2 regions of the Novosphingobium sp. 9U genome follow, and region 2 is predicted to be linked to the other one. Evidence: riboswitches for the same ligand, from Rfam matches in the RefSeq annotation. Region 2 holds a riboswitch; the other holds the start of a gene.
What was found. A riboswitch is a leader RNA that binds a small molecule or an ion and turns the genes downstream of it on or off. The one in region 2 is predicted to bind cobalamin.
Positions count from the first base shown of each region.

Region 1: another riboswitch for cobalamin. It lies ahead of GV044_RS05090 (TonB-dependent siderophore receptor); the one in region 2 lies ahead of GV044_RS11585 (TonB-dependent receptor).

Region 1 is NZ_LR732469.1:1,115,951-1,119,714, forward strand. Features, by position in the region: gene GV044_RS05085 (cell wall hydrolase) at 1-970, opposite strand, end outside; cobalamin riboswitch at 1,142-1,334, shown strand; gene GV044_RS05090 (TonB-dependent siderophore receptor) at 1,438-3,378, shown strand; gene GV044_RS05095 (ABC transporter substrate-binding protein) at 3,384-3,764, shown strand, end outside.
Region 2 is NZ_LR732469.1:2,477,689-2,481,452, reverse strand. Features, by position in the region: gene GV044_RS11600 (cobyrinate a,c-diamide synthase) at 1-145, opposite strand, end outside; gene cobO (cob(I)yrinic acid a,c-diamide adenosyltransferase) at 175-786, opposite strand; gene GV044_RS11590 (hypothetical protein) at 783-1,370, opposite strand; cobalamin riboswitch at 1,599-1,804, opposite strand; cobalamin riboswitch at 1,920-2,111, shown strand; gene GV044_RS11585 (TonB-dependent receptor) at 2,317-3,764, shown strand, end outside.

The DNA.
Region 1 (3,764 bases), 1.4 Mb from region 2:
CGGCGGCGCGCGCGCGCTGCAGACCCTCGTCGTAGGCCTTCTGGATCGCCAGGGGATCGAGCGCTGCGCTGGCGGCAACGGCCACGGAAGAGTCATCATGGCGATGCGGCGCCGGCAGCGGCTCGCCGCCAAGATAGGCATAGCGGAACATGCGCGGCTGCCCGGCTTGCCCGTTGAAGCTGTAGAACCGGTGCGCCCCGATCGTCAGCAGGTAGTGCAGGCTGGGCGCCCAGTACGGGTGGACGGCCACCGTATGATAATGCGTCGCCAGGCCGACCGGTGCGTAGACGTATCCGGCCAGCGCCTGCCGCGCCACGCCGGCCGCGCGTTCCCAGAACAGCCGATTGGGCCGGCGCGCCAGCGAACCGTCGCAGGTGAAAGAGAACTGGCACCCGCTCGACCGCTCGGACCCTTGGTAGACGACACCGCACACCGTCTTGGGATAAGCCGGATGCGCCACACGGTTGAGCACCACTTGCGCGACCGCCTGCTGACCCGCGTCGGCCTCGCTCGCGGCTTCATAGTATATGGCCGCGGTCAGGCACTGTTCGGCGCGGGTGCGGTCGACGCCGCTGTTGTCGATCCGAAGCGATTGCGCGACCGGCGGAGGGACGATGCTGGAGCCCGGTGTGCCTTCCGCGTCCGAATGGATGCCCTCGCCAAGCCCGGGCTCGCGCTTGTCGAGCTCCAGGTAATAGAAGGCCGATCCCGGAAAGCTGTCGCCTGCCCGCTCGAACGGCAGGGGTTCGACAGCGACGCCCTGCGCCGTAGCATCGCCGACCGAAAACGCATCCCAGCTGCCGGGCGCGGCGAAGGCGGGGAGCGCGATCGCGCCTGCCACTGCCAAGGCCAGGCGCGCGCGATAGCGTCCGCGCGCCGCCCTCAGCCGCGCGCCGCCGTGTCCCACGCGCGCCACGAAGTCCCGCGGGCGCAGTTCGTCGAGGCAGATCGGAGCGAGGCGAGAGGTCATGCAGTCCTGGTCAGAGCCATGTCGATCTTGCGCCTACGCGCCCGCGTATGGCTTGGCAGCAGGGGAATGGCGTGCGTCCCGATTCGGTACATCGCTGCCCCATAGCCTTAATCGGTTAAGGACTTGCGTTGTCGATCGCGTGCCCTTGCCAGCGCCGGCGCGGGCGACTAGGGGCGCGCTCACGTCACGGGTTGACCGGGAAACCGGACCCAAGAGGGAATTCGGTGCAAAACCGAAGCTGCGCCCGCAACTGTGACCGGGGAGCCCTTCCTCAACCAAGCCACTGGCGCCTCAGGGTGCTGGGAAGGCGGGGAAGGGCAGCGATCCGGGAGCCAGGAGACCTGCCCGAAAAGACGGTCGTTCCGCATCGGGCGGGTGAACCGGTGCAGCGTGGTGCGTGCTTCCATGAGGGGAAGCGCGGGCCTCTCGCCATGAACGGCGCTTCGTTCAAGGTTGGAGGTTTGCACATGAAGTACCTGTTTTTGCTCACATCGGCGCTCGCGATCGCCACTCCGGCGCTGGCGCAACAGGCCGATACGGACGCCACCAACGAAGCGGGCTTCTACGACCCGACGTTGACCCGCGACCCTGACACCATCACGGTCCTCGCCACCGGCAGCCAGCTTCCGATCGACCGCACCGGTCAGCCGATCAGCGTCATCGGCACGCAAGAGATTGCCTCCATTCAAGGCCCGGACATCACCCGCGTGCTGGAGCGGCTCCCCGGTGTCACCTTCGCCCGCAACGGCGGCCTTGGTTCGACCACCAGCTTGTTCGTGCGCGGCGCCAACTCACAGCAGCTGCTGGTGCTGGTCGACGGCTTGCGCGTGGCGGACGTGGCGGCTCCGGGCGGCGGCTATGACTTCGGCAACCTGACCACCGGCGGCCTCGGCCGCGTCGAGCTGCTGCGCGGTTCCAATTCGGTCGTCTGGGGCTCGGAAGCGATCGGCGGCGTGCTGGCGCTCACCTCGCGTGACCTGAACGGCCTGGAAGCCTCGGCCGAGTACGGCGCGCGCGACACCTTCGACGGCCAGGTCACCGGCGGCGTCTCGGGCGACAACTACGGCGTGACCCTGAACGGCGGCTACCTCACCACCGACGGCCTGAGCCAGGCCGCGAACGGCGCCGAGCGCGACGGGTTTCGCCAGTACCGCGCCGGCGGCCGCGCCCATGTCGAACTGACCCCCGGCCTGACCGCCAGCCTCGTCGGCCGCTACACCCGCGGCAAGCTCGACATCGACGGGTATCCCGCGCCTCTGTTCGAATTCGCGGATACGCCCGAGTACCAGAAGACGCGCGAGATCGGCGGCCGCGCCGGGCTCGCCTGGACTTCCGATGCGCTGGACCTCAACGCCGGCTACCAGGTGTCCGACACCCGCCGCCGCTATTATGACCCGACCTTCGGCGACACCGACTTCAACTCGGAGACGCAAGGGCAGAGCCGCCGCGCGGAACTGGCCGGCACCTATCGCGCCAACCAGGAGCTGCGGCTCGACTTTGGCGCGGACCACGAATGGTCGCGCATCGATACCGTGTCCGCCTTCAGCCCGGCGGCGCGCTACAAGGCCAATCTGTCGAGCGGCCACGCGTTGCTGGGCTGGTACGGCGATCGCTTCACGCTTGCCGGTGGCCTGCGCTACGACGATCACTCGCGCTTCGGTGATCGCTGGACCTTCGGCGCCAACGGCAGCTTTGTCGTGACGGATCAATGGCGTGTGCGTGCCTCTTACGGCGAAGGGTTTAAGGTTCCGACGCTCTATCAACTCTTCTCCGAGTACAGCAATCCCACGACGACCCTGAACCCCGAGAAGAGCCGCAGCTACGACGCCGGGATCGAGTACGGCGACCGCAACGGCGATCTTCATCTCGCGCTCACCGGCTTCCGCCGCGACAGCCGAGATCTGATCGGCTTCACCTCGTGCTCGGGCGCGATCTGCGCCACGCGGCCGTTCGGCTACTACATCAACGTCGGCCGTGCGCGTGCGACCGGCTTCGAGCTCGAACTGGGCGCGCGCGTCAGCGAGACGCTGCGGGCGCAGGCGTCCTACACCTACGTGAAGTCCACCGACCGCACGCCGGGTAGCTTCGACGAGGGCACCGATCTTGCCCGCCGCCCGCGCCATGCGCTGACCGTCTCGACCGACTGGACGCCGGTGAAGTCGGGGCCGCTGAGCGGCTTTGCCCTGGGCGGCGACATCCGCCTGGTGAGCGACAGCTATGACTTTGCGGGCGAGTTCGGCCGTATCAAGGGCTACGTGCTCGGCACCGTGCGCGCGAGCGTGCCCGTGGGCGAGCACCTGGAAGTGTTCGGCCGGGTCGAGAACGTGACCGACGAGAAGTACGAGACGGCAGGCGGCTATGGTACGGCCGGGCGCTCGGGCTTTGTCGGCATCCGGGCAAAGATGTGAGATCGATGACGTTCCTGCCCCGGCTATGCCGGGGCGGAACACCGCTCGCTCGATATGGGGCGAGCGGATTGGCCGCTGTCGTGCTGGCGCTCGGTGGGTGCCAGGACGGCACGGCGCCGCCGGTCATCCGATCGGCGCGTCCGAGCGTGGTGTCGCTCAATCCGTGTAGCGACGCGATCCTGGCGCAAGTGGCTGCTCCCGGACAGCTGCGGGCGGTCTCGCACTACAGCCACGAACCGGGGTCCAGTTCGATGGGTGTGGCTGCGGCGCGGCGCTACCCCGCCGTCTCGGGCTCGGTCGAGGAGATCACCAAGCTGGCGCCTGACCTCGTCGTTGCCGACGTGTTCCTGCCCGCACCGACGGTTCAGGCGCTTCGTGACCTCGGC
Region 2 (3,764 bases):
CGCTCGCCTGTTCCAGGATCATCGGGTCGAGGAAGTCCGGCCCGCACTTGAACACGCGCACCCGGCGCCCAGCGTCGCGGTGAAGCCGGGCCAGCGCAGCCGTGACCGTCGTCTTGCCCTGCCCCGATGCCGGTGCAGAGATCATGAAGGCAGGGCATTGCACGGGCGCGAGGGTCACATGTCGATCCCGACCTGCGCCTTTACGCCATCCCGGAAGGCATGCTTTTCGTCACGGATCGCGCTGACGGTGTCGGCAAGTGCGATCAGCTCCTCGTGCGCCGCGCGGCCGGTGATGACGACGTGCTGCATGGCCGGTCGGTTCCTGATCGGCGGCAGCACTTCGTCGAGCGAGAGGTAGCGGTAGTTGATGAGGTAGGTCAGTTCGTCCAGCACCACCAGCGACACCGCGGGGTCGGCCAGCGCCAGCTTGGCCTTCTCCCACCCGGCCTGGGCCGTGGCGATGTCGCGGCGCAGGTCCTGTGTCTCCCAGGTAAAGCCCTCACCGCAGTTCTCCCAGGTGACGCCGGGCTGACGCGAAAGGAACGCGCGCTCGCCGACGTCCTGCTTGCCCTTTATGAACTGGAACACCGCCGCGGTGCGCCCGTAGCCGAGCGAGCGCGCGACCATGCCGAACGCACTCGACGACTTGCCCTTGCCGTTACCTGTAAGGACCAGCACAAGGCCCTTGTCGACTTTGGCCGCGGCGATGCGGGCGTCGACCACCTTCTTGTGCTTGGCGGTGCGCTCCTTGTGGCGGCGTTCTTCGTTGGTGAGGCTGTCGTTCACTTGGCGCGCGCTCGGCGCAGTTCGGGACGCGCGGTCAGCAGCGCAACATAGGCCGCGGCACCGACGCCAGACCACAGCAGCGTCGCGAGCAGCGTCCCGGGGAAGTACTTCTGCAAGCGAGGCAGGAACTCAGCCACGCTCGGGTCGGCGAAGCGGCCGCCCAGGAAGTAGAAACCGCCGCTGGAGAACAGGTTCGAGACAAACGTGGCTAGCAGCAGCAGCACCGCAGCGGGCAGCAGCGCAGACAGACGCTCGCCGAACTTGTCCGCGACGAAGCGACCGGCGAACCACATCACGCCGTAGGCCGGCAGGAGCATCCAGTAGGCGGGCGTGAAGCAGAAGCCGGAGCCGCCCATGACGTAGATCTTCCAAACGTCGATCGCAAAGCCGAGCAGGAACAGGGCGCCGAACGCCGTCGGCCGACGTACGAGGTAGCCCAGCACGAAGAAGCTGGCGAGGCTGGTGTCGGGCAGGTGCACCACGTGGCTCAAGGAATGGGTGCGCGTGATCAGCATGACGGCCGCGAGTGCGGCAAAAGTTGCGAGCTCGAAGCGTGGTGAGGCAAGTGCGAGAGATCGGTTCATGAGGGCTGTTCTTCCAAAGCTTGGACGTTGGATGGCGGCGAGAGCCCGAGGGCCGCGCCGTTCGCGTGAGAAGGGAGCACGGACAAAGCACAGCTTCGCCGCGAGGCTGGTCAGCGCTTGATCATGACTTCATGGCTCCCCTTCGACGCGACACACGAATGTCGTCCGCCAAGGGTCCTGCCCGCATAGATGCGAGCCCCTCGTCCGCCCGGTGCATCCCGCCCGCGCAGAGGAACGACGGCATCGGGCCGGTTTCCTGACTTTCCGGATCAAACGCGCTAGTCGCCGCCTTCTCGGGGAAGAGCCCCCAATGGCATTGTGGCGATGCGCTCACCAGTTACAGTTGCGGGAGCAGTGCCGGCTTGGGCGCCTTTCGACGCCGGCCCGGACTTCCCGATTAAGCTCTCTCGAGCACCCGATACATTCGCGGGGATAAGCCAAGTCTTGGCGCATCGCAAGCGGCCAACCGCCCCTCCCCCGCTCGACACCAGCGGATCTTAGTTCATGGACGTACAGTTCCACCCCTTGCGCTTCTCGCATCGCCACAGTAGGGGCCGCGCCGCGACAGGTTCCCCGCGAGGGGATCAAAAGGGAACTCGGGTGAAAGCCCCGGGCTGCCCCTGCAACTGTAAGCGGCGAGCCGTCCGGCCATTACGCCATTGGGACCATCAGTCCTGAGAAGGCGGCCGGAACGGCGCTGACCCGCAAGCCAGGAGACCTGCCTGACGCAGTCGTTCTTCATCCGGGCAGGGTGCACCGGGTGTTCGAGGTCCCTTGCTTCACCGCAAGGGTCATCCCTCGCGCAACGACAGCAACCGCCTTGCCGGGTGATCCCGCGCAAGGGGGAGTCATGTCGTGCCCTGCTTGGCGCAGGGGTTCTGCGCGCATGCCCCTCTTGCAACGGCCGACCGGCGGGCACGACGCCGTTTGCAAGAAGGGGATTCCCTTGATCCGTTCTACTTCCCTGGCCGCTGTCTCGGTCCTCTCCGCCCTCTTCGCCACCCCTGCCCACGCCGACGAAGCGCCCGACGAAAGCATCGTCGTCACCGCCTTTCGTGCGCCCGTCACGCAGGATCGCAACTCCGCCAGCGTCACCGTGCTGGACGAGCAGGCAATCGTGCATGCGCAGCCCATCGCCGTCAGCGACATCCTGCTACGCACCCCCGGCATCAGCCTTTCGCGCAATGGCGGCTACGGTACTGCGACTTCGCTGCGCATTCGCGGCGCCGACGCGGGCCAGACCGTCATGGTGATCGACGGCATGCGCCTGGCCGACCCCTCCTCCACCGCTGGGGGCTACGCTTGCTCGAACCTGATGCTCGACGACATCGAGCGGATTGAGATCCTGCGCGGGCCGCAATCGATCCTTTGGAGTAGCGACGCGATCGGCGGCGTGGTCAACGTCTCGACCCGCAAGCCCGAGAAGCCTCTCGAAGGCAGCATGGCGGCCGAGGCCGGCACGCACCAGACCGTCTCTGCTCGCGCCGGCATCGGCGGCACCAGCGAAACGATCGACTGGCGCATCGCTGGCTCCACCTTCACTACCGACGGCATCTCGGCTCGCGCCAATGGCACTGAGGACGACGGCTACACCCGCCAGGCGGCCAGCGGCACGGCCACGGTCAAGCTTGCGCCAGGCGTGTCGCTCGACCTGCGCGGCTACTGGGCGGATGCGAAGAACGAGTTCGACGGCACCAGCGGAGACTCACGCGCCTATGGCACTACCGAGGAGTGGTCGGGCTATGCGGGGCTGAACTTTGCCCTGCTCGACGGCAAGCTGGTGAACCGCATCGCGGCGCTGCAGACCGAGACCTACCGCCAGAACTTCGATCCCGCGCGCCGCATTCGCCAGATCAACTTCGACGCTCACGGCCGCATTCGGCGTTTCGAGTACCAGGGCACCTACCACGCTGCAGACATGCTCGACCTGGTGTTCGGCGCCGAGCGGGAGGAGCAGCGGATGACCACCGCTTCGCCGTCGAACACGCTGACGCCCTATGATCTGGTGCCGACGAAGGCGAACACCAACAGTGTCTACGGCCAGGTGCGCCTCACGCCCCTCACCGGCCTGACGCTCAACGCCGGCGCCCGCTACGACGACCAGTCACGGTTCGGCGGCAACACCGTGTTCAGCGCCGGCGCCGCCTACACTCCGGATCAGGGCGCGACAATCCTGCGCGCCAGCTACGACGAGGGCTACAAGGCGCCGTCCCTCTATCAGCTCTTCAGCATCTACGGCAAGGCCGGGCTGCAGCCGGAGAAGGCGAAGGGCTGGGAAGTCGGCGCGGAGCACCGCTTCGGCGAGATCTTCCATGCGTCCGCTGCGTGGTTCCAGCGCGACACCGACAACCTGATCGACTTCGCCAACTGTCCGACGCGCGGCCCGTTGCCGGC